4 regions of the Brevibacillus nigriterrae genome follow, and region 2 is predicted to be linked to each of the others. Evidence: riboswitches for the same ligand, from Rfam matches in the RefSeq annotation. Region 2 holds a riboswitch; each other region holds the start of a gene.
What was found. Region 2 has a riboswitch for S-adenosylmethionine ahead of ACPW7N_RS12560 (aminotransferase class I/II-fold pyridoxal phosphate-dependent enzyme). Riboswitches for the same ligand answer to the same signal wherever they lie in the genome.
Positions count from the first base shown of each region.

Region 1: it holds a riboswitch for S-adenosylmethionine, as region 2 does, so the genes downstream of both, metK (methionine adenosyltransferase) here and ACPW7N_RS12560 (aminotransferase class I/II-fold pyridoxal phosphate-dependent enzyme) in region 2, are expected to answer to the same signal.
Region 3: it holds a riboswitch for S-adenosylmethionine, as region 2 does, so the genes downstream of both, ACPW7N_RS15595 (sugar ABC transporter substrate-binding protein) here and ACPW7N_RS12560 (aminotransferase class I/II-fold pyridoxal phosphate-dependent enzyme) in region 2, are expected to answer to the same signal.
Region 4: it holds a riboswitch for S-adenosylmethionine, as region 2 does, so the genes downstream of both, ACPW7N_RS07430 (homocysteine synthase) here and ACPW7N_RS12560 (aminotransferase class I/II-fold pyridoxal phosphate-dependent enzyme) in region 2, are expected to answer to the same signal.

Region 1 is NZ_JBNCMT010000005.1:93,778-101,747, reverse strand. It holds gene ACPW7N_RS05470 (S8 family peptidase) at 1-450, opposite strand, end outside; gene ACPW7N_RS05465 (hypothetical protein) at 712-1,107, shown strand; gene ACPW7N_RS05460 (hypothetical protein) at 1,155-2,054, shown strand; gene ACPW7N_RS05455 (S8 family peptidase) at 2,137-4,692, shown strand; gene ACPW7N_RS05450 (hypothetical protein) at 4,713-5,168, shown strand; SAM riboswitch class I at 5,290-5,390, shown strand; gene metK (methionine adenosyltransferase) at 5,517-6,728, shown strand; gene ACPW7N_RS05440 (polysaccharide deacetylase family protein) at 6,870-7,877, shown strand; gene ACPW7N_RS05435 (sensor histidine kinase) at 7,889-7,970, shown strand, end outside.
Region 2 is NZ_JBNCMT010000015.1:5,330-13,299, reverse strand. It holds gene ACPW7N_RS12575 (pirin family protein) at 1-234, shown strand, start outside; gene ACPW7N_RS12570 (methyl-accepting chemotaxis protein) at 308-1,108, opposite strand; gene ACPW7N_RS12565 (aminotransferase class I/II-fold pyridoxal phosphate-dependent enzyme) at 1,254-2,426, opposite strand; gene ACPW7N_RS12560 (aminotransferase class I/II-fold pyridoxal phosphate-dependent enzyme) at 2,443-3,585, opposite strand; SAM riboswitch class I at 3,712-3,824, opposite strand; gene ACPW7N_RS12555 (methyl-accepting chemotaxis protein) at 3,903-5,681, opposite strand; gene ACPW7N_RS12550 (leucine-rich repeat domain-containing protein) at 5,862-7,970, opposite strand, start outside.
Region 3 is NZ_JBNCMT010000020.1:44,395-52,364, reverse strand. It holds gene ACPW7N_RS15605 (ABC transporter permease) at 288-1,286, opposite strand; gene ACPW7N_RS15600 (sugar ABC transporter ATP-binding protein) at 1,288-2,781, opposite strand; gene ACPW7N_RS15595 (sugar ABC transporter substrate-binding protein) at 2,856-3,896, opposite strand; SAM riboswitch class I at 3,975-4,086, opposite strand; gene ACPW7N_RS15590 (hypothetical protein) at 4,237-4,896, opposite strand; gene sigK (RNA polymerase sporulation sigma factor SigK) at 5,101-5,820, opposite strand; gene ACPW7N_RS15580 (CPBP family intramembrane glutamic endopeptidase) at 6,187-6,921, opposite strand; gene ACPW7N_RS15575 (RNA ligase family protein) at 7,345-7,970, opposite strand, start outside.
Region 4 is NZ_JBNCMT010000007.1:125,219-133,188, forward strand. It holds gene ACPW7N_RS07410 (TasA family protein) at 1-122, shown strand, start outside; gene ACPW7N_RS07415 (TasA family protein) at 394-978, shown strand; gene ACPW7N_RS07420 (TasA family protein) at 1,076-1,666, shown strand; gene ACPW7N_RS07425 (hypothetical protein) at 1,855-2,718, shown strand; gene ACPW7N_RS07430 (homocysteine synthase) at 2,810-4,096, opposite strand; SAM riboswitch class I at 4,181-4,289, opposite strand; gene ACPW7N_RS07435 (NfeD family protein) at 4,501-5,004, shown strand; gene ACPW7N_RS07440 (flotillin family protein) at 5,029-6,546, shown strand; gene ACPW7N_RS07445 (cytochrome ubiquinol oxidase subunit I) at 6,738-7,970, shown strand, end outside.

The DNA.
Region 1 (7,970 bases), on a different contig from region 2:
GCGTACATACCGCCCCACCACATCTGCTTTGGCGAGATTTACTCTTGGCCCGCCTGGTCTTGGGAGTAAGGCTCGTATGGTCTGGTTCGGCTCGACTGATTGGATTTCCGGGTTTTTGGCAAGCTCCTTCATCACTCTTTCAGTGTCTGTTTCGGGTTGCAATGTAATTAAACTGACTTCGGGAGTGATCTGCTTGTTTTGCGAAATGACGGGTGCTGATCTACCTTGTAGGATGGACAAGACACCTGTCTGTTTTTTTGAAGAGGATGTATTCCACACGATTAATAGTTGATTGTCTACCTGATGTTCTGGCTCCTTCGCCTTTTCCTGTTCATAAAGAGAGGGCTGTGGTGCCTCTTCTGCCGTGATTGGACTGCTTATCACTAGCGAGGAGATGAGTAAAGTAACCCCGAGAAGAGGAATTGGATTTCGTATGCTGTGAAGATTCATAACTGTATGCGATCCTCCCCTATTTGAAATAGTTTATCTTATTTTATCAAAACAAATCTTCCTTTCCTACCGATATAGTATATAGTACCAAAGCGGTTTTGACCGCTTGGTATCCGCAAGCGGCTAGATCCACTTATTTATGAAAAACATCGAGACGTTTTATATAGAAATAGGAACAATTTGGGAGGAATGAATGATTGTCGTCTTCCTGCAAAATCGGCTATGCTAAGAGGAATAGAGTAATGATAGGAGGATGAGTTTGTGTACACTAAACTTAGTGCCTTGTCGTCAATTGTCGTCCTCGTCTTATTTATGTTTGTAATTACAAGTAATCAAACAGTTTATGCTGAAGTGCAGGAAGGGTTGTATTTTAATACTACTAAACCTGTTTATGCTTCAATGACTGATATAATAGAAGATACAGATCGAGTTATGACTTACATTGATCAGACAGAACTGAAAAGTATTTATTATATTTCTAACGGAAAAATGGCTACAATTCAGGAAATGGTTGATGCAGAAGATTGGGAAAATGCGTTTTATCCGATCGATCTTGCGAAACTAAAACCTGTTTATACACGTCTTATAGATGGAAGCACAATTGAGATTGATCAATCACTGGATATGGAACCACCTGAAGTAGAGTATATTCGTTAATTTTTTAGATAGAGTGTTCAAACTCGCATGCGTAAGGAGTGTCAGAAATGAAGAAAGTACTAGTGCCTATGCTGGGGGCAAGTTTGTTGTTGGGTAGTGTTGCTGCAACGGTTTGGGCAGCAGAAGGAAGTCCGTTTGGTAAGTTTGGTGAATACGACAAAGTTGAAATCGTTGTCGAGAAAAATCAGGTTGTGGAGAAGGGCGCTATCATTGACGGTAAGCTCTATGTGCCAATTGATGTACTGCGTGACCGCAACAAGGCCGCTTACTACTATGACCCTGAAAAGTATCAGGCATATTTGTTCTTCGGTGGTGGTGGATCGTCAACTGTCAATGACTCATCATCCGGGAACAATAGTACTTCTGCGAACAAACTGACAGTAAAATCAGCACTTACTTCTGGCCTTATGTCGGGTATTCCTTACGAAGCGGATGATTACCATTCCGGTATGATGAGGCAGGACATTATTAATCTGGGTACTCTTGCTCGGGCATTGATGGATACATCCAAGGATATGGACACAGTTGTCTACGCAAAACTCAATTTTAATAAAGATCCGGATATCAACCTGTTGCAGCAACGGTTGATTTATCGCAGTATGCCTTTTGAGGTTATGGAAGATCGGATGTATGCACTGGCTGATGAGCTGGGAAGACAAATTGGCTCTTCTGAAAAAAGAAGGATGAAAGATATTATTGATGATATCGATGAAGCTGTTCGCAAAAAAGAAAAGGCCATTGATGCACTGAAAGACTGGATTCGCAGCTCTGATGAAGATGATCTGGATGACTTCAGAGATTATGAAGAGGATGCTCGGGAAACGTTGGTAGAAGTAATCAAGAAATTAACAGGGGATAATTTTGATAAAAATGACAAAAATCCGCAAAGGTACGAGAATAATTTGCTTGATGAGGTAGAAGATTGGTCTTCCCGATTACGAAAATAGACCTTGCGTGGCACCTTGCTTGAACCAGGTGCCATTCGCCTTGCTTGGCTGGTTATACCATAGGGAGAAAGGAGGCAGATGAATGAGGCTATCGTTTCTCAGTAGGATCATGCTTACCGCAGTTGTTGCACTGTGTCTGCTTCCGCTACAATCACAAGTCGCATCCGCAGCAATAACGAATGATTACTATATCAACAATCAGACACACTTAAAACAAATCAGGGCAGACCGTGCATGGAGTGTAGTTACGGGTAACCGAGCCATAACCATAGCTGTGCTGGATTCCGGGGTAGATACAGACCACCCTGATCTTAAAAACAACCTGTTGCCGGGGATTAATCTGGTTAATCCGGGGAGAACGGCTGAAGATGATAATGGACATGGAACGATGGTTGCTGGTATCCTGGCTGCCCAAGGGAATAATGGAATCGGTGTCTCTGGGGTGCTTTGGAGTGCCAAAATTTTACCAATTAAAGTTCTTGATCATGAAGGTAAGGCAGAAAACGCTGATATCCTTGCAAGGGGAATTCGAACAGCAATCGATCACAAAGCGAAAATTATCGTGATGTCTGTCAGTAACCTGAATCCCTCCAAGGCATTGGAAGACGCAGTGAGATATGCGGAGTCCAAGGGAGTTGTACTGATAGCAGCAACAGGTAATGAATCGAGTCGTGTCGCCTATCCAGCAGCTTACCCAACTGTTATTGCAGTTGGAGCTGTGAACGAACAGAACACTCCGATTTATCAGTCCAATAATGGAAATGAATTGGATATTATGGCACCAGGTTGGGGAGTTTACACAACGAAAGCAGGCGGGAAATACGGATCCATGAAGGGGACCTCTGCAGCGGCTCCACAGGTTGCTGCCGCTGCGGCCATGATTCTGGCGGAGAATCCATACTATAGCCCACTGGATGTTCGGCAGGTACTATATTATTCTGCAATTAACCTTGGGACAAAAGGCTGGGATGCAAAAACAGGTTATGGCTTGTTAAATGTGGATACGGCTGTTCGGACTTCTGCACCTTCTGACTTCCTTGAGCCCAATAATACGAAATCAATGGCAAAGGCATTCCCGATTGAATCCCAAATCCGGGCAGTTATCAATTCAAGAGATTCAGTCGATTGGTACTATACGGATATCGCTTATGAAGGAAGATTAACGTTTGATACACAAGTATCAACAGGCTCGGTTTCTCCATTGGCTGCAACGTTTTACCGTGAAAGTGATGTGCCTGTTACTTATTATCTGGGGGATAGCGGAACGACTACGGTCACAGTGAAACCGGGAAGATATTACATTAAAATGGTGCGAAGCGGCGGCATGGGTGATTTTAGTTACACAATCACCAGCAGATTCATGGTGTCGGCTGACCGCTACGAAACGAATGACGATCAGAAAAAGGCTCGTCCACTTCCAGTGGGTAATCGGGTGAGTGTTACTGGGAATCTCCATAAACCGAATGATCTGGATTGGTTTTCATACTATGTCAGAGACAACGGGAAAATGAATATTACGGTGTCAGTTGATAACTTGCGTGCGGACCCTGTCGTATATGTGACGAAAGGAAACCAGGGGATCGGCAAGTTTGATTATGGTGAACGAACAAATCCAACTGAACGGGTTAATCTGGATGTATCACCAGGCAAGTATTTTATTCGGGTCAATGATTTTTATGGAAACGCAATCGCGGGCCAATACAAGCTGGATGTTGCCTATACGCCGGAGCGTAAGGACACGAATGAACCGAATGACAATTACCGTCAAGCTACTCGCCTGGGTAACAGTGCCTTGTTGACGGGGACGATTCCTTCCCGAACAGATAGTGACTGGTTTCAATTCCAGGTACCTTCTGAGTCGTATATAACCATTACTGCACCATGGATTCCGGTTCGATCAGGTGTACAAATCAGTCTGTATAATGACCAGAATTTCAACTATGCTTTATTTAATGAAAATGAAGTAGCAGAGTTGTCGGCAAAGAAAAAGCCGATTGGCAAAATGAAATTACAGCGAGGAACGTACTATATCCGACTTACATCTGCAACTGGCTTTAAATATGATACCTATCGGATAACAGTGACAAGGGAAATATTGTACAACGGCTATCGGGATATCAGTTCTCACTGGGCGCGTTCAGATATCTCCTATTTAAGTCGATTGGGAATTGTAAAAGGCTTTGATGACTATGCTTTCAGGCCGAATCAACCGATTACCCGTGCACAGTTTGCCTCCATGTTAATTCGTTCCATCAACCAAAAAGGAACGTATCCATCTCGAGCGGCAACGAATCCTTTTGTTGATTTGAAACGTACACACTGGTCATTTGATGCTATGTCTAAAGCGTACAAGCTTGGAATTTTGCAGGGTTACCCGAATAAACGAATTAAGCCAGATCAATATATTACTCGTGCAGAAATGGCAGTGATGGTTACGAGAGCACGTAACCTTTATACCTACAAACATACTTATTCGTCCTTCGTTGACGTATCAGCAAACCATTGGGCTTCCCCGGCTGTCGAAGCATTGTATGCCAGACGTTGGATACAAGGCTATGAGGATTCGAGATATCGCCCTCAAGGATACGCAAGTCGTGCTGAGATCGTCGTTTTATTAAGAAAAGCGTTTAGCTTGTAGGAGAGGCAGAGGAAAAACACATGAGACTGAATAAAAAAAGTATTTTGATGGCAACTATCCTCGGTATGACTATTTTTGTAGGACAAGTGTGGGCAGATGGGGTAGGAGCCCCTGGCGTTCCGGGTTCATCCGATGATCCTGTTGTGACCAAAAGCTATGTCGATCAAAAAATACAGCAGGTGCTTGGCACAGGTGGCTCAAAATTAGTAGTTGCAGAATTGAAGCCAGGCAAGACGATCTACGGATTCGAAGGGACAGAGTTTATTGTCCGAACGGGAAAAGTGGTATCTGTACCGGGGGTAAATGGCGACGGTCTGACAGATATTACAGCCGGAGCCGATTTGAAGGCAGGAGCACCTGTTGCACCTAATCATTTGTTGCTGATTGCTCGCTCGGATTCAAGGGGACTCCGCCTTGATCCAGGGTATAAAGGGACAGCTCACATCATGGTGCGAGGCAAATTCGAGATACGTTAACCGAGCATAAATGAAGAGGCAAATGCTCATCCTATAATATACAAAAAAAATCCTCAAATAATGACAAACAAATCGTTGACAGGATATGCAAAAAAGATTATTCTATAGTGCGTAATGGATACTCTTATCCAGAGCAGGCAAGAGGGACTGGCCCGATGAAGCCCGGCAACCGTTGAAACGGTGCTAACCAGCAGAATGGAACACCATTCTGGCCGATAAGAGGTTAGGGAACGCATACAAAAAGCACCTTTTCCTCAGTTTCTGGGAAAAGGTTTATTTTTTGGCCGTGAAAGAAACCCGATTCGGCTACCCACACTATTCTTTAAGCATAAAGAAGGAGGTAGGCTCATGTCTTTACAAAAAGGACGTCGTTTGTTCACTTCTGAGTCAGTTACGGAAGGACATCCTGACAAGATTTGCGACCAAATTTCAGATTCAGTACTTGATGCGATTCTTTCCAAGGATCCAAATGCACGCGTAGCTTGCGAAACATCGGTTACAACTGGTTTGGTTCTTGTTGCAGGTGAAATCACTACTAACACGTATGTTGATATTCAAAAACTCGTACGTGAAACCATTCGTGAAATCGGTTATGATCGCGCGAAGTTCGGTTTCGATGCTGACACTTGCGGTGTAATCACTGCAATCGGCGAGCAATCTGCAGACATCGCTCTTGGTGTAGACCAAGCGTTAGAAGCAAAAGAAGGCAAAATGACCGATGCTGAAATCGATGCAATCGGTGCAGGTGACCAAGGTCTTATGTTTGGTTTTGCTTGCAATGAAACGCCTGAATTAATGCCGCTTCCAATCAGCATGGCACACCAATTGGCTCGCCGTCTGACAGAAGTTCGTAAAAACGGAACACTTGAATACCTCCGTCCGGACGGTAAAACACAAGTGACAGTTGAATACGATGGTGACAAACCAGTTCGTATCGATACAATCGTAATCTCTACTCAACACGCTCCAGAAGTTACATTGGAACAAATCAAGGCTGATTTGACTGAACAAGTTATCAAACCTGTAGTTCCAGCTCAATTCCTGGATGCTGAGACAAAATACTTCATTAACCCAACTGGCCGTTTCGTAATCGGTGGACCTCAAGGGGATGCTGGTTTGACTGGTCGTAAAATCATCGTTGATACTTACGGTGGATATGCTCGCCACGGCGGTGGAGCTTTCTCCGGTAAAGATCCAACCAAAGTTGACCGTTCCGGCGCATATGCTGCTCGTTACGTTGCGAAAAACATCGTTGCTGCTGGTCTTGCTGACAAGTGTGAAGTACAAGTTGCGTATGCAATTGGGGTAGCACACCCAGTTTCTATCAGCGTGGATACATTCGGTACTGGTAAAGTTGCTGAAGAAGATTTGGTTACATTGATCCGTAAACACTTCGATCTTCGTCCTGCTGGTATCATTAAGCAATTGGACCTTCGTCGTCCAATGTACAAACAAACGGCTGCTTACGGACACTTCGGACGTAACGATCTGAATGTTCCTTGGGAGCAAACTGACAAAGCAGAAGCATTGAAAAAAGATGCTGCTGAATTAGTAAAATAGGAATTGATTACAGACGCCTAGCCTTCGTGGTTGGGCGTTTTTATTTTGATTGGGCAAAGGTGGTAGTACTGGTGGGTAATACATAAAGGAGATTAACTGTCTTTGTCGAAAAGATTAAGGGAGTATAATGGGGGTTTGTTCATGAAGAATTGGCAGCAAATCTTGATCGCATTCAGCGTTGTCTTCGTGGGTGTTGTTCTAGGTGGCTTGCTCATGCGTGAGCCAGAAGCGCAAAAAAAATTACAGCCTCTGCAACAAAATACCCCTCCACCAACGTCTATGATACAAAGCAATAGTAGTTCAGAATCAATTGATACTGACATATCTGTTGAAGAGGTAGTAACAAAGCAAGAGTGGTATAAGGACCAAGTTCTTGTACTGATGTACCATCACATATCTGACAAGACAGATAAACGTTTTTCCATTTCCCCGCAACTGTTTGCAGAGCATATGAAATTTTTACATGAGAATGATATTCATCCTATAACGTTAGCGGAATTTTTGCGGTTTGTAGATACGGGTGTATTACCTACCAACAATGCTGTTTTACTCACATTTGATGATGGTTATGAAAGTTATTATACGGAAGCCTATCCTGTGATGAAGAAGTACAATTTTCCATCTGTTAACTTTGTTATTGCAGGAAGGTTACGTGATACGTTAGAACGAAAACGGGAAAATATGACCACACCGCTCACCGTTGAACAGATTAGCGAAATGCAGTCATCTGGTTTGGTGGATATTGCTTCCCATACCTACAGCCTGCATGATCAAGCGGAGAAGGAAGAGTGGGGAGCGTTGGACCTGGAATCAAAGACCGCACCTGTATTCCTTGAAGATCTCCGACGGATTGAAGAGGATCAGGAGTACCGAAATCGGCTGTTTGTTGATTTTACCATGTCACGAGTTGCGCTTGCTGATTTGATCAAAAAACCAATAGATGTTATCTCATTGCCACATGGCTACCAAAATCAACAGGTAATCGAGACCGCCAAGGAAGCAGGGTACGATTATATCTTTAATTCTCGTCCTGCTATTGTAAAGCCCGGGGTTAGCTCTTTAGATATTCCGCGATTTGGTGTTGGTTCAGAGTTGAAAGACGTCACCAAATTACGCCAACTGTTTATGGATGCCAAATTAAAACAATGAGAGGAACTTTTATGGAGACTGAATTTGATGTAAGCTTGTTAGATGGTGTAATCACCAAGACCATTCTAGCAGTTGAAATGAGCAAAGAGCAGA
Region 2 (7,970 bases):
GCGCTCATTCATCAAGACATGACCCTATATCTCTCCATGCTGGAGCAAGGGCAAAACCTCTCCTTTGCGCAAGACGAAGGCCGCCGAATCTACGTTTTTGTGATGGAGGGAGAGTTGACCCTTAACGGTGAAACGCTATTGGAGAAACGAGATGCTGCTCGCATCACAGACATCCAAAACCTGCAATTGTCCACCACCACGGGGGCACAGTTCATGCTAATCGACCTGCCTTAAAAATTACTTGTTCTCGTCAAAAAAAGAGAGTCACGGATGCTGATCCGTACTCTCTTTTTGCATAGTTGAGAACTTATAAATTTTTAAATACATCCTGCAATGTCTGCAAGGAAGCTGACAGCTCTCTGATCGTATTCGATATTTCCTTGGTTTGGGTACTCTGATCTTGTACTTTATGGTCTGCCTCTGCCATATAACTCTGAACCTGTTCAAACATCTGGTGGATCGTCCAGATGCTTGTCCGCACATCCTGAATCGACTTCATGGTGTCTTCTGACAGCTTCTGCATTTCCTTGGCAACCACACTGAAGCTTCTTCCATGCTCACCGGCTCTTGCTGACTCGATCATGGCATTCAGTGAAATCAGGCGGGTCTGGTCAGCAATTCGTTTGATCAATTCGCCCACTTGATCAATATCACGCAAACTGACTTCAGTAGTAATCAATGTTTGTTTGATCGTAGCCATGAATTCAGCGATGGAAGCTGCATCACGGGCGATCTCTGCACCGGATTGACCAATGTGTTCGATTGCCTGATTCACATCATCCAGCGATTGTGAAAATTGTTCCTCATTTTCACAACCGACAGACAGCCCGATGACTCCACCTGTCACTGGAATCGCTACCGAGTAACAAGGAGTACCATATACTTCTCGTGGAACATACCGTGAAATGGCTCTTTTGGTACGCAGTACAGCAGCAGGCGTGCCATCCGGCTTCAGTGCCTCTCCCACATGAATTTTTAGCTGAAATGCTCCATGTGTATTCCACATAATAAATTTCTCTTCGTCAGTCGCCCACACGGCCAGATCCTTTTTCCGAAAAAGCTCAGGCAAGTATTTTGCAATCGACATGTAGTTTTGCAATTCACTCATAGGAAAACCTCCGCCCTCTTTTTGACAAAGTCATTATGTACCTATCCCCATTTTTATACTTTTCAAACTATTTATAACAAGAAAAAACCCATCTGTGCAGTACCATTTCTCACAGATGGGGCTTACTATGACTAACCGTATTCTATTAGACACTCAGGCGTTGCAATCCAACAGGCACAGCAGAAGCGACAAGCGCCTGATCGAGGTCGGCAGCAAGATCATGCACATCTTCCAAACCAACTGAAAGACGGATCAGCCCATCCGTAATCCCTCTTTTGTTTCTTTCTTGTGCAGGCATGGAGGCATGAGACATCATCGCCGGATACGATAGAATGCTTTCCACCGCTCCCAGACTAACCGCCACAAGCGGCAACTTCACGGCATCAAGGAACCGCTTCACCCGTTCCTTGCATCCCAGATCAAATGAGAGCACCGCACCGTGTCCAGACGCCTGACGAGCTTGAAGCTGATGACCTGGGTGATCAACCAACCCCGTATAGTAGACACACTCAACATAGGGATGTGACTCTAGCCACGTAGCGAGGCGATCTGCGCTGGCCGTGCTGACATCGAGGCGAACTTTCAATGTTTTCAAGCCTCTCATGACCAACCAGCAATCCTGGACACCTAGAATTGCCCCAAAGCCGTTTTGGATGGTGTACAATTGAGCACCCAGTTCAGCATCCTTGGTCACTACCAAGCCTGCGACAACATCACTATGGCCAGCGATAAATTTGGTTGCACTGTGAATCACGATATCTGCTCCGAGCATAAGTGGACGTTGGTAATAGGGGGTAAGGAACGTGTTGTCTACAATGGTTGTCAGCCCATGCTCTTTTGCGATACGACAGATCGCTTCTATATCCGTTACTTTCAAGGTCGGGTTCGAAGGCGTTTCCAGATAAATGCCTTTGGTCTTTGGTTGAATCGCTGCCCGCACTCGTTCAGGGTCAGTTGTGTCAACGAAGGTTGCCTCCACACCCAAGCGGGAAAATACACTTGTTAAAATTCGATACGTTCCACCGTATACATCTTCCGAAACAATCAGATGGTCACCAGCCGAGAAAAGCAGGAATACACTGGAGATCGCCGCCATCCCGGATGCAAAGGCAAATCCTCTCTTCCCGCCTTCTAACTCAGCGATTGTCTCTTCAAGCGCTTGCCTGGTAGGGTTGCCTGACCTTGCATAATCAAAGGTACCCGGCTGATCCAAATCAAATTGATGAAAAGTAGAAGCCTGGTAAATAGGAACACTGGAAGCACCAGTCACCGTATCAATTCCACAAGTCCCATGCAAAAGTTGTGTAGCAAACTTCATTTTCCTCATCCCCCATCTATCGACATGAATCAAGCGCTTGCGCCAGATCTGAAATCAAATCATCTGCATGTTCAATCCCGATGGAGAGACGCAGCAGACGATTACATACTCCTACACGCTCTCTGATTTCCACGGGAATATCCGCATGCGTTTGTGTTGCTGGATACGTACAAAGTGACTCCACGCCACCGAGGCTTTCTGCAAAAGAGATCACTTGCAGCCTTCGTAAAAATGTTCCGACATGAGCGGCATCCTGGATCCGAAATGAAACCATTCCGCTAAATCCGTTTGCCTGCTCCCTTTGAACCTCATGCCCTTCATGTTCGGTTAGACCAGGATAGAAAACATCCGTTACCAGCGAATGCGATTGGAGAAATTGAGCAACCTTGAAGGCGTTCTCCTGATGGCGTTCCATCCGAAGTGCCAGTGTCTTTAACCCTCGAATTAACAACCAGCTATCTTGAGGTCCTAGCACTGCCCCGATGGAGTTGTGTAAAAACCGTAACTTTTCCGACAGCTCATCACCTTTGGTCACGATCAGACCAGCGAGTACGTCGTTATGACCTGCCAGATATTTGGTCGCACTGTGGAAGACGATGTCCGCTCCCAATTGTAGTGGACGTTGGTAAAACGGTGTCATAAATGTGTTGTCTACAATCGTGAGCAACTGGTGAGCCTTGGCAATTTCCGCAATCTTCCGAATATCTGTGATTTGCATGAGCGGATTGGTCGGTGTCTCGATCAGAATCGCCTTGGTGTTGGTTGTGATATGAGATGCTACCTCGTCTGCATAGCGCAGGTCCACATAGCTGAAAGAAAGTCCATAGCGTGAATAAATCTGCTCAAATAACCGATACGTCCCACCGTATAGATCGAGCGAAACAATGATGTGATCACCGTGAGAAAACAGTCCCATGATCGTTTGAATCGCTGCCATCCCTGACGCACAGGCAAATCCTGCTGTTCCGTCTTCCAGATCAGCAATTGCCGCTTCCAATACGGTACGGGTCGGGTTTGCTGTTCTGGCGTAATCAAAGCCCGTGCTCTCTCCTAATGCCGGGTGTCGATAGGCTGTGGAGGCGTAAATCGGAAAGCTGATGGCTCCTGTCGTCTCATCCTTTCCCACTCCTACTTGCACCAATTTTGTCTCGATACGCATGTTCATTTCCCTCCAAGTATCCACTCTGTCTCTTTTTTCCGATCTTGTGCAAAATGGTGAGGGCAAAAATAAAAGCCCTCTTTCCTGTCGAAAGAAGGCTTTGATCACGTTTCCGCAAGCAAATCCCTCTCATCTCTCAGAGCTTATGCTCTGCAGGAATTGGCACCGTATCCCCTACGAATAGGTTGATTGGTTGCCGGGCGTCATCGGGCCAGTCCCTCCGCCACTCTTGATAAGAAGAATGCTATTCATTTTTTGGTTGAATTCATCGTAGCGAAATGTCACCAAAAAGTCAACGTTGTTTTTGAAAAAAATCCCTACACCTTGAAAAACTGTACTTTTTCATGCAGTGCTTTAATGTTTCGGGAAACTTCTGCGACGGAAGCGACGGTTTCCTCCAGTGTTGCTGTTTGCTCTTCGGCCGAAGAAGCAATCGTTTCCATTCCACCTGCAATCTCTACGCTGATTGTGTTCACGTTATTGATCCGCTCCAAAGCGGTTTCGCCTTGTTGACGGATATTCGTAGATGCCTGATAGACTTCCGTAATTTGATCAGAAATCGAACTAACCAGCGTGGTAATTTCCGAGAATGATTGGCTGCTAACCTGTACCAGTTTTCCGATATCACTTACACTGTTGACTCCGTTTTGCATTGCATCGACAGCTTCCACGGCCTTGGCTTGAATTTCACCGAGAACCTGAATAATTTCCTCCCCTGCTCGACTGGTTGCTTCCGCCAGTTTGCGCACTTCATCAGCAACAATGGCAAATCCACGTCCATGCTCACCCGCTCGTGCTGCTTCAATGGCAGCATTCAACGCAAGCAGGTTCGTTTGACTGGCAATCGACGTAATCAACTGGGTAATTTCGCTAATTTTGTCCATTCGCCCTTTCAAGCCATCGACAACCTCAGCAGAATGCAGAACCACCTGATTCACTCGATTCATCTCGCCTTGCACCTGTGTGCTTGTCTGTAGACCAACAGAGGCATTCTCCGTAGCACGTTTGGTCGAATCAGTTGCAACCTTCAACAAATCAGTTACATCATGAATTTCTGCTTGCAGGCGGCGAATGACCTCTGTCGTGGTTTTCATGTCATCTCTCATCGAGGAAGTAGATTCTGCCATCTCTGTAATGGTTACGGCAATTTGCTCAGAAGCGACACCTGTTTGAGCTGCTCCCTCATTCAGATATGCCGCATAATGTGATACGTTATCCGTCACTGAAATCACATCGTGAATCATGGATCTCATGTTATCGCTGGATGCATTCAAATGACTGGCAAGGTGAGCAAATTCGTCCTTCCCTTTCACCACTGCATGAGTAGTCAGATTTCCTTTTCCTACCTCTTCGATAACGGTACCGACATTTTTCAGAATTCTGGTGTAGGATCGGGCAAACCAGTAGGCAATTAACGCTCCTACTAGTGTCGTAAGTGCAGCGATCCCGAAAATCAGATATTGGAGATTTTCAATCGATTGATAAAACTCAAACTCATAGGAACCTACACCAACATAAGCGTTCCACGGTTCAAAAGGCCGAACATAAGCCACTTTTGTCCCGATTTTGGCATTCGGATCATCACTTTTTTGGCCCGGCAAAAAGAACGGATACTCGATAAAACGTTCGCTTTCGGATGGCTTTTTAGCCGTTTCGGCGATCATTTGCAGGACATCTTTTCCGTCTGGCGTCTTGACGGTTGGTTGTTCTCCTTTTACATCAAACCGCGGGTGGACATATACCTTGAGCGGTGTCGCACTATCCATACTGTTGACAAACAAATATCCATTCTCCCGATAACGAAAACTGGACTGGTGGAAATCCCTTTCCTTGCCGTCAGGCTTTAGCGGGCCTGCCAGCATCTCTCTCGCTTTCGTCAGTGCTTCTTCTTCCGTCAGCTTGCCAGCTTGTACATCTTTATCGAGCATGGTCAGAATTTCAAAAGCATGATCGACGGTTTTCTTTAATTCTTGCTTACCTGCTTCTACTAATGACGCTTTCGCCTGATGATAACTGATCAAACTAATCGCCAATGCTGGAATGAGCATGCAGCTCACCAGTAACACCATTAATCTGACACGAAATGTTGAAAACACTGTGTCTCCTCCTCCAATACTTTTTCTCCAGTATCTTTCTCTAAAGTGTTTTTCTACGTTTTTTATACCCCTATAAATACAGTTAGAAACTTTCAAGGCCAAAAAACAAAGACACTTAAAATAAAAGTGTCTTTGTGATTCTCATTTCCTTTTTCAATTTTACCTTTCGCCGCTACCTTTTCACTTGCTCGTAACAGTTACTTCTAAAGCAACTTTCTTCTCATTGTAAGTAAAGGTAATCGTTGCCGACCCAGGTTCTAACGCAACTATCTTGCCATCCTTAAATCGTGCCACCTTTTCATTATTTGAAACCCCTACTACATTATTGAGCACATCTATGGTCTTCCCATTCATTTTTGCATTGATCTTGATGGTTGCTGACTCATCCATTGCCAGACTTATTTCGCTCTTATCCAATAGCAGATCATCAAGTGTTTTTGTCGCTGGAATCCCACTTACACTACCAGTGATTTTGCGTATGAACTCCCTGTCTTTGCTACCTTCTGCCACATTAATGTAATTCTCTTCCACTGATAAATTAAGCAGATTTTTCAAGGAATACAGCGGAGACAGATCATATATCTGGTTATCATTAAGCCAAATTGTATCAAGTTCTGGCAGTTTCGAGAGTACCGTGACATCTGTCAGTTGATTGTTTTCTAAATATACATATCGTAATTTTTTTAAACCTGAAAGAAATGAGATATCCGTTAGTTTATTTTCATCCAAATGCAAACTTTCAAGCTTATTCAATCCTTTGATACTCGAAAAATCCTTAATGTTATTTCTGCTAAGATTGAGGCCTTTCAGATTTTTCAGCTTTTTAACCGGTGCTATATCTGAAATCTTATTCCCCTCAAGTATCAGGTCTTCAAGATTTTTCAGATTTTGCAACGCTTTCATGCTGGTTACCTGATTATCATACAAGGATAACGATTCAAGCTTTTGCAATTTTTGAAGTGGAGTTAGATCGGAGACCTCATTGATTGGCAAGATAATTCTTTGAAGGTTGTAGGCATATTGCAGACCCTCCAGACTTTTTATCCCTTTTCTGGAGCCTTCAATTTCTGTCAGGTTCAGCATGTCCTGTTTGGTTAATGGAAGCCCTTCTTCTCGTCCTAGTGTTTTACGTATCAGTTTTTCCAGATTGAGATCAGGGATATCAACGCTTGTTGCAAGTGAAACGTGAGCTTTTGCTGTTTCTCCACGATAGGATGCAGTAATATCCGTTTGTCCTTCTCGACCTATTATTGTGAGTAGTCCTTTATTATCTATAAACGCTACATACGGATCACTCGAAGTCCAATCTGCTGCATCCGTTACATCATCTTTCGTACCATCATCATACGTTGCAGTGAGTTTCAACTGGACGGGCTTGTCCAAGTACTCGCCTAACTTATTAGGGTATATTGCTAATTTTGTCATATTCCTCACTTTATTAGGTACCGTTTTTACGACAAAAGCATCATACCCGGTTCTTCTTGATTCCACTTTACCTGCAAAAACAAATCCTTCATCCATTGTCTGTTGAAATGCTTCAATTTCTGGTATTCCTTCTATTTCATCGTCCCCAAATATATCTTCAGAGTCTAACGTCATTTTCCATTCATACTCTCCGTTACCGTTATACTTTTCCAAGTAGATTAAATCTTGTTCTTCTGAACCAAAGATGGCCGCTCCTCCTCCATCATTGGTTCCTGTGATCTTAAACAACACTTCTTTTCCTGACGGTTCGTTGTTTGACATTTGTGTTTTCCAGAGAACGTTTGCTGAATCATCAATTTTGTAAAGAGAACGATTGGCGCCTACAATTAAAAATCCTCCGTCATCTGTATCTTTTACCCGCCCAATATCCAGTGCTTTTTTTGACAGTTCTTTTCCTTCTGAATCCAATTCGATAAAGTGATCCGTGAACACGATATAGTGCCCGTCACTTCTCTGTTTCGCATATTGGGTTACAAGATAATCTTCATTGTTTCGTTCCCACTGCTGCTTTCCTTGTTTATCAATCTTTATGAGCCCCCCAAAACCGCCAAAGATAAACCCACCATCGATTGTCTCATTGACAAAAAACGCAAAGTCATTCTTTTCACTACCATAAGCTTTTTCCCATACTCTCTCGCCCTTGTTTGTAACCTTCAACAGATACATGTCGTACAGACCATTATCAATACTTCCACAAACGATGTATCCACCGTCCCGGGTTTCTCTAATGAACGAGGGTCTCATCTTCTTCACAAATGGGTTTTGTGGTATTTCATATGTAAATCTCTTTTCCCATTCTTTTTT
Region 3 (7,970 bases), on a different contig from region 2:
AAATCAGTTCCTCTCCTCTCCATTTCATTTCGGTAGTTTCGTTAGTTTCGGTATAATTTCAAACTCCCTTCTCTCATAGTAAGAAATGGGAGTTGTCTTTCTGTTACAGTTTCTTATTCAAGTTCAATTAGTACGTCTCCTTCATTGACGAAGTCTCCTTCAATGTACGAATCATTGCTGTTACAGCAGATCATCCTTTTATCAAAAGATGAAAAAGTTAAAAATAACGGAAATGTCATCGTTTCAGGTGGAACAATTGTAAGATATGGCAAACAATGCGGTCACAATTAGCGATTTCTCTTGCGGAGCTGATAATACGTGACCGCCAAAGCCAAGGCGAGAACAATTCCCTTGACAATATCGAATGCGTAGTAAGGAAGATTCAACATCGTCAGTCCGTTCAGCAATACCCCGATTAGCACAGCTCCCAAAAATGTGCCAATGACATTTGGCTTTCCAGCACCAAACACAGAGAAGCCTACAAACGCAGCCGCAACGGCATCCATCAGGATCGGTTCACCGCCGTTTACCTGACCTGTTCCAATTCGGGCTGCCATCAGGATACCCGCCATGCCGCAGAACAAACCGGATAAGACGTAGGCTAGCGTCCGATAGCGATCAACAGCAACGCCTGATAAACGTGCTGCTTCGATATTGCCACCAGTCATGTAGAGCAAACGGCCATGTCGTGTGTACTGCAGAAAGAAATGAACGATGATCACGGCCAACAGCATGATAATAACTGGTACAGGCACAGAGAGTACCTCCCCCTGACCAAGCCAAAGAAACCATTTGCCTAACTTGCCGGGTGCTGTTGTATTGTCGGGCAATGGCATGTTGGAATACACGGAATATCCCTTCGTGTATGTTAAATGAATCCCTCTGACGATATACAGCGTCGCTAAAGTCGCAAGTAAATCAGGAATCCGGATTTTCACAATCAAGAACGCATTTAATAAACCTACCAGTAATCCGAGCAGGATTGGTATCAACAAGGTAACCAGTGCGCCTTGTTCATACCAGACCATCATGGATGCTGACACGACAGTAGCAAGCGAGACCACAGAACCTACGGACAGGTCAAATCCATTCACGATCAGCGAAAATGTGACACCAATGGCGACAAGTGTCACGATGGAAATCGACCGCAAGATATCAGTCAGATTGGAATAAGTGAAAAAGTATTCATTCGTGAAGCTAAAAAACGCCAATACAAAAAGAATCACACCGATGGTACCGTATTTATAAATAAATGAGATGAGTTGCTCTTTTGCTTGTATCTGCATGTTATCGACCCCCGCTTGCATAGTACATGATGGATCCCGGGTCCCACTCTTCCTGGCTGATTTCCTTGACGATGGCTCCGTCATACATAACCAGAATTCGGTCAGCGATCCCTAAAGCTTCCTGAAATTCGCAAGTAAAATAAAGAACTCCCTTCTGTTGGGCTGCCAGTTCACCAACCAGGGAGTAAATCTCTCGTTTCGCCCCGATGTCTACTCCTTTGGTCGGCTCATCGAACAAATAAAGCTCGGAATCCGTATACAGCCATTTGCCAATCACGACCTTCTGCTGGTTGCCGCCACTTAAGAAACTAACCTGCTGCTCAATTCCCGCTGTCTTGATTCCCAGCTTCTCAACTAACCCTTTGGCCATGGTGGTTTCCGATCCCTGTTTGATAAAGGAAAGTGTCGTCCATTTCTTCAAGGTTGAGATGGAAAGGTTGTGTTTGACCGTTTCTTCTACTAATAAACCTTCTTTGCGACGTTCTTCGGGTATCAGTACGATCCCCTGCTGGACAGCTTCTCGTGGAGTCGAAACCTTGATTTGTTGACCACGAAGATAGAACTCCCCTTTATCAAGTGGATCTGCAGCAAACAGGATTCGTGCCAACTCTGTCTTTCCTGCACCTACTAATCCGACGATGGCGACCACTTCACCAGCATGTATCTGCAAGTTGACATCACGCACTTTTCTATCCAACGTGATACCTCTGGCTTCAAAAAGCAGTTCACCCACAGAGGGGCCTCGCTCTGGAAACTCTTCCATGAGAGAATGGCCCAGCATGTCATGTATCACGGCATCCATCGTCGTATCTCCCGCTTCCTTCGTACTGATGCGTTGCCCATCACGCATGACGGAGATCCGGTCGCTGATACGAAACACCTCGGGCAATCGGTGGGAGATATAAATGATACCCACTCCGTTTTGTTTTAGCTGAGCAATTAATTCAAATAGCCGTTCGGATTCCGTGGACGAGAGGGGGGCTGTCGGTTCGTCGAATATGATGTATTTCGCCTCCTGAGCAATGGAACGGGCAATCAGAATCAGTTGTTTCTCTGACAAGCTGCATTCTTCCGCCTTTTTGCGGACAGATAGAGAAAAATCCAAACGCTCCAGGATTTCTTCTGCCTCTTGATAAAGCTTCGACCATTTGATTGGGCCTCGTTTGGTGGCTTGCACGAATTGATCCACCAAGATGTTTTCGGCAACGCTCAAATACGGAATCAAGGCCATATCCACTTCTTGATAGACGATTGAGATTCCACTGCGTTTAGCGTCAATAGGAGAATCAATCTGAAGGACCTGACCATCCATCAGAATTTCACCTTCATCGGCTTGGTAAGCTCCCATCAAGATTTTCATGAGTGTGCTTTTGCCAGCCCCATTGGCTCCCAAAAGAGAATGTACCTCTCCTTGTTTCACCTCAAAATCAACGGATCGCAGCGCCGAGACGCCAGAAAACCGCTTGTTTATTCGTCTCATCTGCAAGGTAGCCACACAAATCCCTCATTTTCTTCTGGTAGTAAAAGGTTCCCGCCGGATTACCTCCGGTCGGGAACTCGTTCCATTTCTTATTTTCCTAATTGACTGGCTCCCCAACCTTGTACGTATTTCGCCAGGTCGGTTGTTTTCACTGGTTCTTTCGGAAGTGCCTCACGAGTGACAAGAACGGGATCAAGGACCACGTTTTGCTCAACCGTTTCACCCTTTACTTTCTTAAACAAGTAACGAACTTGCACGCGTCCAATATCTGTTGGATCAACGGCAGCAGACACAACCCACGGAGAATTCGGGTCCTGGATCAATTGCAAATCCTCATCGCTCAAGTCAATGCCATACACTTTGATCTCCGTCCGTCCCGCTTGCTGGATTGCTCTTGTAGCACCTTTCGCAAATTCATCCCATGCTGCCCAAACAGCAGTAATATCACCTTTGTTTGGATATTTTTTGAGGATGGCTTCCATTTGTGTTTGTGTATCAAGCGCTGTATTCGGGGTAGCGGAACCAAATGCCGCTATTTCTTTTATCTCCGGGTATTTTCCTTGAAACGCTTTGTAGGCTTCCTGACGGCGTTCCATTGGAGCGAAGCCCGCTACCCAAACCTTCACGATATTCCCTTTACCGCCAGCATCTTGCGCCAATTTTTCCAACGTCAATTCAGCCATTTTCTGGTCGCCTTGTTGAAGGACCGTCACTCCCGGAACGTTCAGGTTTGCGTCAAATGCCACAACAGGGATTTTACGCTCTACCGCTTTCCTTACACCCTGCTCCAATGCTTCTGGAGTACCGTGGTCAATCAGGATACCGTCAAAGTGCTGGTTGATGGCGGCGTCCAAATTGGAGGACATTTTTCCCAAGTCTCCTTCCGAGTTGAACACCGTTACTTCTGCGCCCTGTTTCTCTACCTCTTCTTTTACTCCGGCAATGTATTGAGAAGAGAAGGTTCCGATATTGAACTGCATCACCAGCGCAATCCTTTTTTTCGACCCATTGTCAGCATCTTCCGAACCTTTCGACTCTTTGTTAGCTGTGCCGCACCCTGTTACAAACAATGCAACTGCAAGAAGTAATGAAAAAGCCCAATGAATTCGTTTTGTTGTTTGACTGTACATGAATCGTTTCCCCCTTACTGATTTTGAAAAATAAAAAAGCCTCTTTCTTGGAGAAAGAGGCTTCGAACCAGGTCTCGCCTCTTATCTCCCAGGTACATGTACCTGCTGGAGTTAGCACCTTAACATTCCTGTAGAATGTTAGGTTGCCGGGCGTCATCGGGCCAGTCCCTCAGCCTGCTCTTGATAAGAGTAATCTACTTATTGTCGATTAAACCCAAGTTAGTCGATCGGGTTTGTATAGATTGGATAATACAATCACCTGTGACTTTTGTCAACAGTCATTCGAGGGTTAAAACAAAAAAGCCGCCCCATCTAGTACAGATGAGACGACCGTTGCTTGTTATAGATCAATGGTGCCTGCTTGCTCAGCACCTTTTTCACCGGCATGGTATACGATTAACTCATTTTTTTCATTTTCTACTACCAGATATGGACAGCAATCATAGATAATTAATCCTCTTAGTTTTCCTTTTACACGGATTGCTTCGTGGTAACCTTTTTTCAAATCTTTAAAATCATTGGCTATAAAAGCTACTGCTTCGTTGCCTGTTTGCTCTGCATAATGGTGAGCCGTCTTGCTTACAATTTTGGCTTGAGGTGTATAAAACACTCGTCCGCTGTCGTATGCTTCTTCTATGTCTTTTTCCTTTCCTTTGGAGAATTCCGGCCATAAATCACTAAAAACCATCAATCCATTTTTATCATTTTTGACCAAGATAAATGGTACCTGTGCAGGTCCATAAGGGAGGACGAATAAGTCTTTTATGGAACCTGCTTGTTGCGGGCCTTTTGTTTGGAATAGTTGTTGACTATCACTGAAAACACGAACGGAGTCGCCGATTTGCAGGGAAGTAAAGGCTCCTGCGGTTTCTAACTTAATATTGCTCGATACTGGAGCGGCGTCTTTGGGTTGCAGTTCTTCAGCACTTACCACACTTGAAGTAGATAAAACTGCTGAAATGACTGCAAAAGAAAAAATCCGAGATAATGCTTTGTTCATTGGGTAATACCTCATTTCTGCGTAATAATTTGTGATCCGATGAAACATATACTACTGTCAAAAAGTGTAAAATTCAGTGGTTCAAACCACAAAAATAAAAACATGTCAAAGCCATTTCGCTCAATCAAAAGCTGACCAAAAGCAGTATACATCTGCAATGGGCCAGCTTTTATCAGTTTTCTTTGTATACAACCTTGTAATTCCCTATTTCCCCTGTCCCTGAGCCTGCTGCTTCGACCGATAAAACTCGTGGAACAGCTTCATTAAGGCTCGCTTTTCGATGCGAGACACATATGAACGGGAGATCCCGAGCTCTCTGGCAATCTCACGTTGAGTCTTCTCCTTGTCTTTATCCAGCCCGAACCGCCCGATAATGACTTCTTTTTCACGGTCATCAAGGATGTGGATATGCTGATAAATTTTGCTGGATTCCAGTTTTAACTGTACGGCATCTACCACTTCGTCGTTTTCGGTGCCAAGGACATCGATTAGCGTAATTTCATTGCCCTCTTTGTCAGTCCCGATTGGATCGTGCAGGGATACGTCCTTACGTGTTTTTTTCAAGCTTCTTAGGTGCATGAGGATTTCATTTTCTATACACCTGGCTGCATAGGTTGCCAGCTTGGTGCCTTTATCCACCTGATAACTTTCAATCGCTTTGATCAAACCGATGGTACCAATAGAAATAAGGTCTTCGCTGTCTTCCCCTGTATTTTCAAACTTTTTGACAATATGAGCAACAAGGCGCAAATTGTGTTCGATCAATTTGTTGCGTGAGTAGGCATCGCCTTTCGCCATCTGTCGTAAAAACTTCTCTTCATCGACCTCCGCAAGCGGCTGAGGAAATGCATTGTTTTTTACATATGCGACGAACATGCACAGCTCTTTAAAAAGTAATGTGAGTACCATAAAGATGCTGGACATAAGCTGCCACCTCCCAAAGTTGCTGTCTACTCTTAACCATATGTAGGCGGGAGCCTATGCGTGCATGTACGATCAGAAAAGACGTAAAAAGCTCCTGAATGACCAGTTTCTAGCCTGAAATGAGAATTTACCAAAAAAAGGACAGGGATAATTCCCCTATCCTTCTTACCGATATCCTGTTTCAATCAAACCAGTCAGTCATTCAAAAAAGTTTCTTCATAATTATAATTAAATAATAATCATCACTATTTGACTCTTTTGCGAATGACACAGGATAATCACCAAAATCAAAATTCAACATACCCATTTGCTTTAAACACTTATGTCCTCCCAAAACTTCTAATCAAATCCCCATTTTATTTAGCATTAGTGGCTCTGTTTGATTATATGTAGTAATGAAGCAATCGAAGGTAAAGTATCAATTCCATAATGTAATGCAATCAAAACCCAAATGTTCCTATATCTCCACCACAAAAATCCTAATATGATACCGATAATAAACACTGGCAAAATAGTCCCTACGAGAACCGAATAAATGTTACCTGCAGTTCCCTCGGCTCCGCTTGCAAGTAAATAACGAGAGGGAAAATGAAATAAAGCAAATAAGATGGCAGATATGGAAATACCTAAAATCGTTCCACATACTTTTTCCAATCGAGTTTGGAGTATATATCTATAGAAAATCTCTTCTGGAATAGCAGCTTGCACAAGTGGCAATAGAAGTCCAACTGTGAATTTTATCCATATCATATCACCACCATTGGCAACAACTCTATAAATCTCAGCTAAGTATTTGCCATTTAGAAGATTTCCAATAATAAAACAACAAAACACAGCCATACATAATTTCCAAGTTAATTTGGTTTTATATATGCAAGAAATTTTATAGCCAAGTTTTCTATAGATATACAAGGGGATAAAAAACAGAAAAATGATTTTAACAAAAACCACATACCATACATCTTGAGTAAAATATATAGCTCCTAATATTGGCATAGGAAAATACAATATCACTACAGAAAATAATGCAACAATGAAGATATATAATATTGAATATAGTGTAAAGATACCCGATTCCTTTATTGGTTTCTCAATTTTCACGAATTTTCATTGCTCCTTAGTGCCGTTTTAATCAAATGCCAATTTGAATTAGTTATTAGGTCATCACTTTATCTCCAACTATTTTATCTCTCCACTCAATAAGTCTCTTTCTGCTTTTATATTCATTAAAGCAATAGCTTTAATAATATCATTGGCTACCTCATAACGGTCATCTTTGCTTATGACTGTTTTCCTAAATAAAAATTCAATTAATACGTTTTCCATCCATGATTTTTTTATACTCAGCATCAATTTTATACTCAACATCAAAATGTGGACGTATGGTTGTTGTTTCTTTTTTTCTTCGGAATATATTAGTTAAAAATTCCATAAACATTTAACTTTAACTACCACCTTCTATTTTGTATTTTGCAAAAATTTATTGCTTAAAATTACTTCCAAATCGCTCTTTTATTGTATTAACTATTTTCTAAAAGTTCTTTCGTAATCTTCGAATCGGATTTTTCTAATTTGCTTTCGGTCTGATGTCCGAACAATGATGCCCTCTGACTTACCAGAAGAGTCAATGCCAACTTTCGTTTTCTCAAATTGTTTTAAAAAATCAAAGGTTTCATCTAAAGATTTGGGAAAATACTCACCATAAACTGTTTCCAGCAACGGAGCATATGCCAGTTCATGACTATCTATAAAACTCATTTTCTCGACTTCAGAGTAAAAAGGCTGTTTGCCGTGCTCACGCCATTCAGCAATTTTCTCTAGTGGTAACTTCATTAAATTATCGAGTTCAACCTGATTAAGAGAGAATACATCAAAAACACGATATCCTTGAGTCTTTTTGTTGGTATAGTTGCTGGCTGCTTTTGTTTTTCCTCCATATGACTCTTGATAAATGACAGTTAATGCCCAATCGCCTTTCGGGAAGATCTCTTCTTGAAGTTTATCGGCTAACGGTTTTAAAAACTCAGCTATATTTCCGTAAGGGTTTCCAATTCTATCTCCTTTGGCATACAAGAGTTCCTCTCTAGATCCAATCAGATAATCAATTTCATTATAGTAATTCTTGAACAAAACAATTCTTGAATTTTCGC
Region 4 (7,970 bases), on a different contig from region 2:
ATGACATCATCGTGCAAGTTGAGTTCCGTGACAACGGCCAGGACCAAAACGTATTCCAAGGCGACAAACTTGACGTGAAATGGAAGTTTGAAGCAACTCAAACTGATGGCGAAGAAAAATAAGAATGATTTACCAAAAGGTGGGCATTTGCCTACCTTTTGTAATTGTGTCGGATGCACACAAGCGATCGTAACAAATGAACTCATCGAACCCTGATCTCATACTTCAGGATGATAATAGAGATAAACCAGTTGTATTCATAATTACAACCCATGTGAATACATACTTCATCACGGAGATGGAAGTTGGATAACTTGGTAATTTGTACAATGAGTACAAGAAGTACAAGAAGTAATGAGTTTACTTTCTATTAAAAACTTGGAGGGATTAGACGTGAGCTTAAAAAAACAATTCGCACTTACTTTAGCATCAGTAGGATTAGGAGCAGCACTTATCGGTGGGGGAACTTTTGCATACTTCAGTGACACAGCAGAAGTGAACAATACTTTCGCAGCAGGGACTCTTGATCTCTCTGTAGATCCAACAGTAGTTTTCGATGTTAGCAATTTGAAACCAGGCGACTCCATGGAAAGAAACTTCAAATTAATCAACTCTGGCTCCTTGGATATTAATGAAGTATTAATGAAAATGAACTATACAGTTACGGATGCAAATGGCAATAACGCTGGTGAAGATTTGGCAGACCATCTTCGTGTAGAATTCCTGACTGCAGATGGAGAATTGGTATTCTGGAAAGACAAATTGTCTGACCTGACTGACCAAATGGAAGCTGAAGGCGGCATCGATATCGCAGCATGGTACGATGGCGTGAAAGGCTTGGAAAATGGCGATGAAGATGAAATGGTCATGAAAATTTTATTCGTTGATAACGACGCAGACCAAAACAAATTCCAAGGCGACTCCATGAACTTGAAATTCAACCTCACTGCAACACAAACAGAAGGCGAAGAAAAATAATCGTAACGAGCCACAAGAAGGCTCTCAAAGAGAGAAGGTGGGTGAATATGCACCCACCTTTATTAAATAAATAGAAAGAATAAAGGAGGAACAATTCGTGAAGAGCTTAAAAAAACAGTTCGCACTGGCGTTTGTCTCCATAGGCTTAGGTGCGGCATTGATCGGTGGAGGCACGTATGCCTACTTCAATGATACAGCAGAGGTGAATAACAAGTTTGCTGCGGGGAAACTTGATCTCTCCGTTAACCCAACTGTTGCATTTGACGTGCAGAACTTGAAGCCAGGCGATTTCATGGTCAGATACTTCGATATTATGAACAGTGGCACGCTTGATATAAAGGATGTTCTCATGCACACCAGTTACACAATCGATGATGCAAAAGGTGATAACGGTTCAAATGATTTCGCTAGTCACTTAAACGTAGAGTTTCTTACAAGTGATGGGCAAGTAATCGTCCTCAATAAGACATTAAAGGAATTAAAAGCACTGACGGATAACAAGAAATCACCCGATATCTCTTCCTTGTATAAAACGAAAGATAAGGATCTACCTGTAGGCGATATAGATACGGTCGCCATGAAAATTGTGTTCAATGATAATGGCCAAGACCAGAATATCTTCCAAGGTGATAAAGTAAACCTCAAATTTAAACTGGAGGCCACACAAACAGCAGGTGTTGAAAAATAATGAACAATACAGAGGCACGGACCTTCCATCAGGAGTGAAGGTCCGTGCTTTTATTTTGGCTGTGCGGATGGGTTGTCTTTCATACTCTGGTTGTAGGTGAACCTATCTTCGTGACTGATGTGTATAGGTATTTTTACATGGTACGATAGTTTCGAATTGGTCTTGTCGCTATAGTAGGGGGGATAGGTATGAGGAAGTATCGGTTGAAGTTAATCCTCGGCTCAATCGTTTTGCTAGGGGTAACCACCTTTTTATCTGCTAATCAGCCCTTTGCAGGTACAGGAGCATACGAGACTAACTATAAGATCGATCTGGACTTGAATCCCTCCACAGAGCTGTTAATCGGGGATAATATGAAACCAGGTGATTGGATTACTTCCAACATGGAAGTTCAAAATAACGGGAATATTGACTTTAATTACTCGGTTAGTGCTACCCAGCAAGCAGGTTCAGAGGAACTTTATAATCAAATTGTGCTAACTGTTTCTGATAGCAAAGGCAAACTATATGAAGGGCTTCTTCATGATCTGAATCAACTCCCCTTGGGGACGATTGCCAGCTTCCAGAAAGCCAATATTACATTTGTTGCGAAATTTCCTTATGAGGCAGGAAATGAGTTTCAGAGAAAACAAACTGCATTTTCGTTAGATTTTCAAGCGATTGGACACGAACAACAAATTCCTGATGGAGACTGCTTCGAACCTCCGTTTAGCAATCAGAACTTCACTCTGCACCAGAAGTCGACGGTTCCTATTAAATTTCATCTACACGATCCATCAGGACAACTGGAAACTGCCTCTCGTAGTGATGTCCGCCTTGAAGTTACAGGGCCTGGCGTGAATGGAGGCACGGTCAGCTACGTGTTCAGTATGAAAGATGGAACACTGAAGTTTGATAATAAAGTTGATGAACCTCATTACTTAGCAAGATTCTCTACGTTTGATTATCCTGTGAAGAACGACGGAACTTACGTGGCTACGGTGTATGTGGGCAACCAAGCATATTGTGCCAAAGAATTCATGGTGTTAGAACATGGCAGCCGTTCGAATTAACCTAAAAAATAAAGATAGCATAACCTGTAAAACGAAAAGAGCTTTCCCTTATGAGAAGGGGAAGCTCTTTTTTGGATCGATCTGGTTTTGGTTAGGCTAATGCAGCTTTCAATGCTTGATCCAAATCTTCGAGGATATCTTCAATCGCCTCTGTACCGATGGAGAGACGGATCAACTCTGGATTTACACCTGCAAGACGCTGTGCTTCCTCGGTAAGTTGCTGGTGCGTAGTGCTCGCAGGATGAATAATCAGCGATTTGGAATCACCCACGTTAGCCAGATGAGAGAACAACTTAACGTTCTCAATCAGCTTCTTGCCTTCTTCTACGCCGCCTTTGATCCCGAACGTAAGGATGGCGCCTTGCCCTTTTGGCAGGTATTTTTTCGCCAACTGATACTGGGAGTCTGTCTCTAGCCCCGGATAGTTGACCCATTCCACATTCGGATGGCTGGCGAGGAACTGGGCTACAGCGAGTGCATTCTGGCTGTGACGCTCTACTCTCAGATGGAGTGTCTCCAGCCCTTGCAGGAACAGGAACGCATTGAACGGAGATACGGCAGCACCAATGTCACGTTGCAATTGTACACGAGCTTTGATGATGTATGCCAGGTTGCCAACAGCCTCCGAGTAGACGACACCGTGGTAGCTTGGATCAGGAGTGGTTAAGCCTGGGAACTTGCCATTGTTCCAGTCAAATTTGCCTGAGTCTACGATAATACCGCCGATGGAAGTCCCATGTCCGCCAATAAATTTGGTAGCGGAGTGAATGACGATATCAGCACCGTGTTCAATTGGGCGGCAGAGGATGGGTGAAGCAAATGTATTGTCTACGATCAACGGAATGCCGTTCTCATGGGCGATGTCAGCAATAGCAGAGATATCAGCTACGTTAATACGTGGGTTACCGATTGTTTCAATAAATACAGCTTTCGTTTTATCGTTAATCTTTTCACGGAAGTTCTCTGGATTGGATTGATCAACAAAGTGTACTTTCACGCCAAGCTTCGGAAGGGTATGGGCAAACAAATTATACGTTCCGCCATATAAGCTGCTGGAGGACACGACCTCGTCGCCTGCCTGTGCGATGTTCAGGATAGAAAAGGTAATGGCTGCCTGACCAGACGATGTTGCGAGGGCACCGACGCCACCTTCCAGTAACGCAACTCGCTTTTCGAATACATCCTGGGTAGGGTTCATGATGCGAGTATAAATATTTCCGAACTCTTTCAAAGCAAACAAATTCGCAGCATGCTCGGCATCACGGAATACATACGATGAAGTCTGGTAAATCGGAACGGCACGAGATCCTGTTACCGGATCAACCTCCTGTCCTCCGTGTAGTGCGATCGTTTCTGGTCTCCACTGTTGGTCTGCCATGTACATCATCTCTCCTTTAGATAAATGGGGAAATAAAAAAGCCTTCCTCTGAGTAGAGGAAGGCGCATACACTAACGGTCGCTACATTCATCTCTCAGAATCAATTGGATTCTGCAGGATTTAGCACCTTGCATGTTGTCATGCCGGTTGCCGGGTTTCATCGGGCCAGTCCCTCCACCACTCTTGATGAGTTTTTAAGTTTTATGAAAATTCATCCATTTTTGTATTGGTTTTAATTCTAAGCGTGCTGGTCGGAATTGTCAACATAAAAAAGTTAATATTTGCTATAGTGAAATTTATACAAATATTGGAAACTTTATGTAGAAAAATGCGTATTACAGGATAGGCACCATCTCAGATAACTGCAGTTTCATTGTAGAAAAGAAATGAGGGTGAAAACGTGCATGTTGGATACGATTTTTCTTATCTGTATCGGATTCGGTTTGCTTTATGCTTGCGTGACGTTGCTCTTTGGAGATAGCGGCGGGTGGCTGGATCATTTTCAAATCCCTGTTATCCAACCGTTGACACTGGTGAGCGGGATTACAGTATTTGGGGGAAGTGGATTTTTGCTTACAAGACTTACTACCTTCACCACGCTCACTACCATTCTCTTAAGTTTGTTAAGCGGTGCCATTATCGCTATTCTTTCGTATTTTATCTGGATTGAACCAATGAATCATGCGGAAACATCAACAGGGTACTCCATCATGCAACTGGTGGGCAGGGTTGGAGAAGTATGGACGACGGTTCCTGCAACTAGTCTAGGAGAAATTGTCATCCCAATGGTAAATGGAACGACTAACCACATGGCTGCAAGCTGGTTGAAGGAGCCGATACCGGAGGGAACCAAAGTGATTGTAGTGGAAGTCAAGGACCACGTTTTGTACGTAAAGCCGCACATATAAGAATTTGATAAGGGAGTGTTCCGTTTGACAGAACCATCGATTCTCATCACAGTCGTAGCTGTACTTGCGGTGCTGGTAGTTCTGGGTATTGCCTTTTGGGCGAGATACAAGACAGTCGGTGCCGACCAGGCGATGATCGTAACAGGCAGTTATCTCGGAAGCAAGAATGTGTTGACGGATGAATCGGGACGCAAGATGAAGATCGTGCGAGGCGGAGGTGCGTTCATCCTGCCCATTTTCCAACAAGCGAATTTCCTCAGTTTGCTATCCCATAAACTCGATGTCTCAACGCCGGAAGTTTACACCGAACAAGGGGTTCCGGTCATGGCCGACGGGGTAGCGATTATCAAGGTAGGCGGTTCCATCGAAGATATCGCAACCGCTGCCGAGCAGTTTATGGGCAAATCGGATGAAGCACTGCAAGGTGAGGCGCAAGAAGTGCTGGAAGGTTACCTTCGTGCGATCCTCGGCAGCATGACAGTAGAAGAGATTTATAAGAATCGGGAGCGTTTTGCTCAGGAAGTTCAGTCGGTTGCTGCCAAAGACCTCAAGAAGATGGGCTTGTCAGTTGTCAGCTTTACGATTAAAGATGTACGAGACAAGAACGGGTATCTAGCTGCTCTGGGTATCCCGCAAATTGCTGCGGTGAAACGGGATGCGGTCATTTCACAGGCAGAGGCTGACAAGGAAGCACGGATTAAACAGGCGGAAGCAGAGCAAGAAGCACGTAAAGCGGAATTGCTCAAAGAAACCAACATTGCGGAAGCGGAGAAAGAAAAGGAACTGAAGGTCGCTTCCTACAAACAGGAACAAGACCGAGCCAAAGCAGCAGCCGACCAGGCGTACAAACTGCAAGAAGTGATGACCAAACAACAGGTAACGGAAGAAGAAATGAAGATTGACATCGTGCGCAAGCAGAAGGAAATCGAGCTGGAAGAAAAGGAAATTCTCCGCAGGGAGCGCCAATACGACGCCGAAGTGAAAAAGAAAGCAGACGCCGACCGTTATGCCGTCGAGCAGTCCGCTGAGGCAGAGAAAGCGAAGAAAATGCGGGAAGCAGATGCCTTGAAATACCGGATCGAAGCAGAAGCCAAAGCACAGGCTGAGCAAAAACGCCTGGAAGGTTTGGCGATTGCCGACGCAGAGCGTGCCAAAGGTACCTCGGAAGCAGAGGTTACTCGCTTGAAGCTGGAAGCGGAAGCAGAAGGTAAGCAAAAGTTGGCAGAAGCCTTCGAAAAGTTCGGTCACGCAGCCGTCCTGGATATCGTCGCCAAAATGCTGCCCGAGCTTGCTGCCAAAGTAGCTGAACCGATGAAAGCAATCGACAAGGTAACGATTGTCGATGCAGGCGGCGGGCAAGGCGATGGGGTAAATCGCCTGAGTATGAATGTAACCAAGTTGATGGCACAACTGCCAGAGATGCTTAAAGACGTATCCGGCTTGGATATGAACAAGATGATTGCAGGCTTTTTGGAAAAGGATCAGCAAGAGCTTGTGAAACCGGTTGAGATCAAAGCAGAAGATACAAAGAGTCAGGAATAACTGAATATGAGGCATAACTTGCGCCCACACCCTTCCCGACAAAAATGGAAGGGTGTTTTTCATAATCACAAATTCGTAACAGAGTTGACGCTGAATGTTCACACTATATACACGGTGTTAAAATTTAAAACGAAAAGATTGTGATAAAATTCACAGTATAGAAATACCGAATGTAGTAGGAGGGAGAAACAATGGAATTAGATAATGCAATGTTAGCTCGAATTCTGACTTCCCTGACGTTAGGTTTTCACATTATTTTTGCTGTGTTGGGTGTTGGGATACCCGTCATGATTTCCATAGCGGAATGGTTAGGAATCCGCAAAAAAGACCCGATGTACACCATGATGGCAAAGCGTTGGGCCAAAGGCTTTACGGTGACGGTTGCCGTGGGTGTGGTGACAGGGACCTGTATCGGGTTGCAGTTAAGCTTGCTCTGGCCTTCGTTCATGAAAGTTGCCGGGGAAGCAATTGCTCTGCCGCTGTTTCTAGAGACGTTTGCCTTTTTCTTTGAAGCCATTTTCCTTGGAATCTACCTGTATACGTGGGATCGATTCCGCAATCCATATGTCCACTGGCTGTTCTCGATTCCGGTTGTGATCGGTTCCACAGCATCAGCCTTTTTTATTACAACAGTGAATGCTTTTATGAATGCGCCGCAAGGATTTGAACTGATTGATGGGGCGATTCACAATGTACAGCCGATTGCAGCGATGTTTAACGCCGCTACACCGTCGAAGACAGGTCACGTCATCCTTTCCGCCTATGCAACATCTGCATTTGTCCTTGCAGCCATTGCAGCGTACCAGCTTTTGAAAAAAAGATCGACCGAGTACTATCAAAAAGCGCTCACGTTTACTGTGGTTCTCGCCTTGATTTTTTCCGTTGGAACGGCCGTGTGGGGAGATATTTCCGGTAAGTATTTGGCCAAATACCAACCAGTGAAGCTGGCAGCCGCAGAGTGGCACTTTGAGACAAAAGGGGAAGCGGAGTTCATTCTGGGTGGTGTTTATGATGAAGAAACGAATGAAGTGAAATATGCGCTTCGCATCCCTTATCTTTTGAGCATCTTGTCTACGAATTCACTGAAAGGCGAGGTTATTGGGTTGAATGACATACCCAAGGATGAGCATCCTCCCCTGTTTGTCCATTATTTGTTCGATGGAATGATCGTGATTGGTACGTATATGATCATCATTCCTCTGATCTATCTGTTCTACCGCAGACGGAATCGACAAGTGACACCACGCCCTGTACTGCAAGGAATTCTCTGGGGTGGGCCGCTCTCCATGCTTGCGATTGAATTAGGCTGGATCTTCGCTGAGATTGGTCGTCAGCCTTGGATATTAGTCGGGTACATGAAAACCAACGATGCCGCAACAACGGCCGCAAATGTGGGAGAAATGCTGTTGCTGTTTGCTTCTTTG